3 regions of the Vreelandella sp. F11 genome follow, and region 1 is predicted to be linked to each of the others. Evidence: predicted binding sites of a transcription regulator. Region 1 holds the regulator's gene; each other region holds the start of a gene.

What was found. The regulator sigma-54, encoded in region 1, starts transcription at its own class of promoters, with help from an activator protein. The targets are predictions, from matches to a motif close to TGGCACNNNNNTTGCTNT.
Region 2: ACFIOZ_RS06160 (formate/nitrite transporter family protein) is a predicted target of sigma-54. The motif match lies at 680-697, and genes of this name have one in related genera.
Region 3: ACFIOZ_RS15285 (DUF2126 domain-containing protein) is a predicted target of sigma-54. The motif match lies at 1,140-1,157, and genes of this name have one in related genera.

Annotation. Positions count from the first base shown of each region.
Region 1 is NZ_CP170448.1:1,853,330-1,855,563, reverse strand. Features, by position in the region: gene lptB (LPS export ABC transporter ATP-binding protein) at 1-512, shown strand, start outside; gene ACFIOZ_RS08330 (RNA polymerase factor sigma-54) at 677-2,092, shown strand; gene hpf (ribosome hibernation-promoting factor, HPF/YfiA family) at 2,191-2,234, shown strand, end outside.
Region 2 is NZ_CP170448.1:1,358,129-1,360,362, reverse strand. Features, by position in the region: gene ACFIOZ_RS06165 (sigma-54 interaction domain-containing protein) at 1-485, opposite strand, end outside; gene ACFIOZ_RS06160 (formate/nitrite transporter family protein) at 909-1,721, shown strand; gene cynS (cyanase) at 1,778-2,218, shown strand.
Region 3 is NZ_CP170448.1:3,328,702-3,330,935, forward strand. Features, by position in the region: gene ACFIOZ_RS15280 (circularly permuted type 2 ATP-grasp protein) at 1-856, opposite strand, end outside; gene ACFIOZ_RS15285 (DUF2126 domain-containing protein) at 1,222-2,234, shown strand, end outside.

The DNA.
Region 1 (2,234 bases):
TGCACGAACGCGCCGCGGCGGGCATCGGCTACCTCCCTCAAGAGGCGTCTATTTTCCGCAAACTTTCGGTTGCCGATAATATTATGGCAATCCTCGAAACCCGCAAAGAGCTTAATCGCAGCGAGCGGGAGCAGCGCCTGGAAGCGCTGCTCGAAGACTTTCATATCACTCATATTCGCGACAATCTAGGCATGAGCCTTTCAGGCGGTGAGCGCAGGCGAGTCGAAATAGCCCGCTCGCTCGCCACCGAACCCGCTTTTATTTTACTGGATGAGCCCTTTGCGGGCGTAGACCCCATTTCGGTAGGCGAGATTAAAACCATCATCCGTGCGTTGAAGCAGCGCCATATCGGTGTACTGATCACCGACCACAACGTGCGTGAAACCCTGGATATTTGCGATATTGCGTATATCGTCGGTGATGGGCAAATCATTGCCAGCGGCTCACCAAGTGCCATTCTCGATAATCAGAAGGTCAGAGACGTATATCTGGGTGCTGATTTTCGCCTTTAAACTAATCAACTGTGCCTACAATCACCACCTGCCCATAAACCTATTTTTTGGCTCTGTAAATAGCGCTCTGCAACAACTTTACTACCAATGGCATGCTTATTGCACTTGCACCAGGCACTCACTCGCACTAGTGTGGAGCCTTCTGATTAACGAGTGGTTCTCAGATGGTCATGAAAGCTTCTCTCCAACTGCGTATCGGCACACAGCTGACCATGACGCCCCAGTTGCAACAAGCGATTGCGCTGTTGCAACTCTCGACGCTGGATCTTCGTCAAGAAATTCAGCAGGCTCTAGATGCCAATCCCATGCTGGAGCAGGAGGATGAATTTAGTGAGCAGGCTGTCAGCGAGCCTAAGGAAGAAGAGTGGTCAGAGAGCATCCCTACGGAGCTCTCGGTAGATAGCGACTGGTCCGATACCTATCAAGATATGGGTAGCCAGGGAGGTAGCAGCAGCGAAGGCCCCGATTTTGAACGCCAAGCGGCCGGACAGAGCCTACATGGGCACCTGCTGTGGCAACTTGCCATGACCGACTTCAGCGCCCGCGAGCAGCTTGTCGCGGAGAGCCTAATCGACGCACTAGATGCAAACGGCTACCTGACTCAGCCACTTAACGATATCCGTGAAGGCCTACGAGCCCAGGGTATTGATGGGCTTAGTCAGCGGGAAGTGGAAACCACACTGCTTAAGCTGCAGCAGTTTGAGCCAACCGGCATATTTGCCCGCGACTTGCGTGAATGCCTAATGCTGCAGCTTGCCGCTCTTCCCGACGATACGCCGCTGCTGGTACCCGCCCGCCGCCTAGTGCGTCAGTTTCTTGAAGCGCTCGGCAAGGATGACATGCGCCTGCTGAAACGCCGCCTAGGGCTCGACGACGAACAGTTGGCCGATGTCATTCTACTGATTCGCAGCCTGGATCCTCGCCCAGGCAGCGCCTACGGCGACACCGACGACAGCTATGTGACCCCCGACCTAGTCGTCCGCCACGATAACGAAGGCTGGCATTTGGAGCTCAACCCTGAGGCCCTACCACGGCTGCGTATTCAGCCCGACTACGCCAGCCTGATTAAGCGTGCGGACAAAAGCGATGACAACCAGTTTCTCAAAGAGCACCTCCAGGAAGCGCGCTGGCTGATCAAGAGTCTCTCCAGCCGTAACGATACGCTGCTGCGGGTGGGTCGTGAAATCATCACCCGTCAGATTGGCTTTTTAGAGCACGGCGAAGAGGCCATGAAGCCGCTGATACTGGCAGATATCGCTGAAGCCGTTGAGATGCACGAATCGACTATCTCACGGGTAACGACGCAGAAATATATTCATACCCCACGCGGTGTATTTGAGCTCAAGTACTTTTTCTCCAGCCAAGTGAGCAGCCAGGATGGCGACAGCCACTCCAGTACCGCCATCCGCGCGCGGCTCAAAAAACTCATTCAAGAGGAGCCCCCTGGCAAACCGCTTTCTGACAGCCGCTTAGTCACGCTATTAGGCGAAGGGGGGGTGCAGGTAGCGCGTCGCACGGTGGCTAAATACCGCGAAGCCATGGGCATCCCCTCCTCCAGCGAACGGCGCCGTTTACGCTAGACCCTGATGCCGTTTAAGGGAAACTCTCGACAAGGGCTTTGCAACGCGGCAAAAAGGGTTACAATCGAAGTACAGTCCGATGGATAAGGAGTACGTCAATGCAAGTTAATATCACTGGTCATCACGTAGAACTGACTGACGC
Region 2 (2,234 bases), 500 kb from region 1:
CCCTCCCCCGCAGCGCCCAGAATAAGCTGGTTCTGCTTCTCAATCCGCTCAAACACCTGCTCAACCCGCTGCCAGCCAACCTCCCCCTGACGATGCTGGCGGCCTAGCTCGGCTTTGGCACGGCGCTGCTCGGCCTTGTTGCGGTCAATCAATGTTAATAACAGCTGCGAAGAGTCGTCGACACGCTGAGCATAAACCTCAACGCGATACGGCTGACGCAGCATATCCAGCATTACCAAATCATCTGACCAGGCCGTCTTTTGTGTCAGCGCCTCGTCAGTAAAGCTCACCCAAAGCGGCAGTGAAGCACTCAAGCGGTGGCTAAACGGGGCCGCTAAAGGCAGCGTTTGAATAATATTGAGCATCTCGCAGGCAGCTGGGTTAGCGTCCAGTAGTTGATCGACAAACGGATCAATCACGATCATTGCAAGCGGTGAAAAATCGCCCATTAGAGCGGCGGTGTGAGTACGTGCATGTTCACCCATTGGCGCATACCTCAGGTTTCAAGGTGGTCTCCACTTATCCATTCAATTCCCGCGCCACTTACGATATTTCGTCAATAAAACAACGAAAGATCGTTAATTACGATTTTTCGTGACCATTCTAGCTTTTCCAAAAACCCGTTATAAAAACAAATTAATTCAATTAAAACATTTGCTTAAAAATCCTCCGCACAAGTTGGCACATAAATAGCAATGATTAAGCGGAACGACTAGGCGGAACAACTAAGTGGAATAGCTGGATGGAAACGCTATGTGAATAGTGCGATTGCGCCACACGCTTAATCTCTTTTGCACCAGGACGGCGCAGCCATCGGTTTTGTTGCTCCTATTTATTGCTCTTATCAGGAAACACTAAAACTCTTGGATTAAGCGTTAACTAACCGAAATGACACAGGAGACATACATATGTCTTATCTAATGCCCAGTGAGTTTGTCACCAAATTGGTGGATCAGGGGGAGTCAAAAGTCTATATGGGGACACGGGATACGCTTATCCGCGCCTTTATGGCGGGGGCGACCCTTGCGTTGGCGGTTATTTTTGCCATCACCATTGCGACCCAAACAGGCAACTTCTTAATTGGGGCGCTGCTCTTTCCGGTGGGTTTCGTCATGCTCTATTTGATGGGCTATGACCTGCTGACCGGGGTTTTTACGCTGGTGCCTATTGCATGGCTCGACAAAAGACCTGGGGTAACCCTGCCACGAATGCTGAAGTGCTGGGCGCTGGTAGGGCTCGGCAACCTAGGGGGCGCCCTGTTTATCGCCACCTTTGGCTACCTGAATTTCACCATGGGCGGCACCGAGGAGATCAACGCGGTCGGCCAAACCATGATGACTGTGGGTGAAAGTCGCACAGTAGGTTACCAGGAGGCAGGATTTGCCGGTTGGATTGTGCTCTTTCTAAGAGGCATGTTCTGCAACTGGATGGTCTCTATGGGCGTAGTGGGCGCCGCTATCTCGACAACGGTTTCCGGCAAAATCATGGCCATGTGGATGCCGATCATTGTGTTTTTCTATCTCGGTTTCGAGCACTCCGTCGTCAACATGTTCCTGTTTCCGATTGGCCTGATGATGGGCGCCGATTTCACCCTGTATCAATACATTATGTGGAACGAAATCCCCACGGTACTAGGCAACTTGGTTGGCGGCCTGACGCTGGTAGGTTTGGTGCTCTATACCACCCACGTCCGTACTCAGCCCAAAAAAGTGTTGTCTTGATCCAGTAACCAAAAAATGGGCGTCACTCGCCCCCCCCACTCTAGAGGAGAATCACCATGGATAAGCTCGAAATGCGTCACACTCTGCTCGCCGCCAAAGCGCGTAAAAAAATGAGCTGGGACGATATTGGTAACGCCGTTGGCATGTCACCGGTGTGGGTCGCTTCGGCCTGCTACGGCATGAACAGCGCCAGCCAAGAGATTGCCGCTAAGCTTTGCGACACCCTGGGCGTGGAGAGCGAGGTCGCCGATGCCCTGGTAGCCTTCCCCACCAAAGCCTGGGATGAAGCGATCCCCCAAGACCCCTTTATCTATCGTTTATATGAGGTCGTCGGTGTTTACGGTGAGACTCTGAAAGATGTGGTGCAGGAGAAGTTTGGCGACGGCATTATGAGCGCCATCGACTTCACCATGGAGGTCGACAAAGTCGAAGACCCCAAGGGCGACCGGGTACTGCTCACTTTAAACGGCAAGTTTTTGCCCTATAAATCCTGGTAAAACACAAGTGCTGGTA
Region 3 (2,234 bases), 1.5 Mb from region 1:
CGTCTACGCGGCGGTAAATAACATCGACCCGACGCAATCCTTCCACGGTGCGCATGTAAACCACATTGTCATCATCGACTAGCAGGTCACTCCCCTGCACTAGTTCAACGCCCATTTGCTGGGCAAGGTAAGCGTGCTCAAAGTAGGCAGAGTTGTAGATCCCTGGGGTCAGTACCACTACCTGGGGGTCATCCCCCGGCCTTGGTGACATCGCCGCGAGCATGTCATAAAGCTGCGCGACGTAATCATCAACGGGCAGAATTTTTCCAGAGGCAAACAGCTCCGGCAGTACCCGCTTGGTAACGTTACGGTTTTCCAACATATAGGAGACGCCGGAAGGAATGCGTAAGTTATCTTCCAACACATACAGCGTGCCATCCCCATCGCGCACCAGGTCTGAACCGCACACGTGGGCCCACACGCCGTGGGGGGGATTAATGCCAACACACTGGGGGCGAAAATTAACCGACTGCGCCAGCACCTCGGCGGGCAGCACTTTGTCCTTAATGACTTTTTGGTCGTGGTAGAGGTCATCAATAAATAGATTCAGCGCCTGCACCCGCTGTTTGAGGCCTGCTTCGGTTTTGCGCCACTCACTGGCGGGTATAATTCGCGGCACAATATCAAATGGCCAGGCGCGGTCGATCATTGCGCCTTCAGAGTAAACCGTGAAGGTAATTCCCATGGTGCGAATCGCGATCTCCGCCGCGGTTTTCCGCTCGGCCAACTCCTCGGCGCTAAACCTTGCCAACATGTTGCAGAGTTCACCCGCGGACTCGCGTGGCTGACCGGGTGCGGCCATCAGCTCATCGTAATAGTCACGACACGCATAGTTATTCCAATTCACTTGGCTCATGGGCGCTCTCCTGGCGCTGGGGTGGAAGCGGCAACTTCCTTAATGCTCAGTGTAGGCCTGCCGCGCGCAAAACAATCAAACAATTGACAGCAAAATACGTACCATCTTTTGCGATATTTCAACGTTTGCTTACTCAAACGCTACTTGACAGGGAGCCGGGAGAAACATGAAACGCCTTTTCGCTCTGGCATGGTGCACATAAGCAGCTTCAAGTTGGTGCACAAAGCGATTTCCACTTTAGTTAAACGCCTTAGTTGAGATAGCGGCTGCAAAAAAGTAAAAGTGGAACGATACTTGCGAAACGTTCGGTTATTCCCTAACCCAGCCGACAAACCGGTTGATAACGGTTCCTTAGAGGGTGGCCCATGACCATTCGCGTTGCCTTGTACCATCGTACGACCTATCACTTTGACCGTCCGGTGCGTCTTTCGCCCCACGTTATTCGGCTGCGGCCAGCCCCCCACTGCCGCACCCATATCGAGGCGTACTCGCTTAAACTCTCCGGCGATGACCACTTTTTAAACTGGCAACAGGATCCGTTTGGCAACTTCAATGCCCGCGTAGTGTTCCCTGAACCACGCAAAGAGCTAACCATTGCCGTCGAACTCATCGCCCCAATGACGGTAATCAACCCGTTCGACTTCTTTCTGGACGACATTGCGCAAAAGATTCCGTTTGATTATCCGGAAGCGCTGCGCCAGGAACTAAGCCCCTACCTTGAAATCACCGAGTCAGGGCCACGGCTAATGGAGTGGCTAAAAGCCGTTCCCCGTGAACCGACCACCACCGTCGATTTCCTGGTCGCGCTTAATCAGCGCCTCCAGGACGACATCGGTTATCTGGTACGCCTGGAACCCGGTGTTCAGAGCTGCGAAGAGACGCTGACACTCGCCAGCGGCTCCTGCCGCGACAGCGCTTGGCTGCTGGTGCAGATTTTCCGCCATTTGGGCCTCGCCGCACGCTTTGTCTCGGGCTACCTCATTCAGCTCAAACCCGATGTCAAAGCGTTGGATGGCCCCAGCGGCAGCGAGGTGGACTTCACTGACCTGCACGCCTGGACAGAAGTTTTCCTGCCCGGCGCTGGCTGGGTAGGTCTCGACCCCACTTCAGGGCTGTTCGCCGGCGAAGGCCACATTCCCCTCGCCGCCACGCCGACTACTGGCAGCGCCGCGGCTATCACCGGCTTTTCGGATAAGTGTGAAGTCACTTTCGATGTCACCATGGAAGTGGAGCGCATCCACGAAGACCCACGGGTCACCAAGCCCTATAGCGATGAGCAGTGGCAACGTATCTGCGCATTGGGTGACGAAGTAGATGCCGAGCTGCTGCACGAAGACGTGCGTCTTACCATGGGGGGCGAGCCCACCTTTGTGTCTAT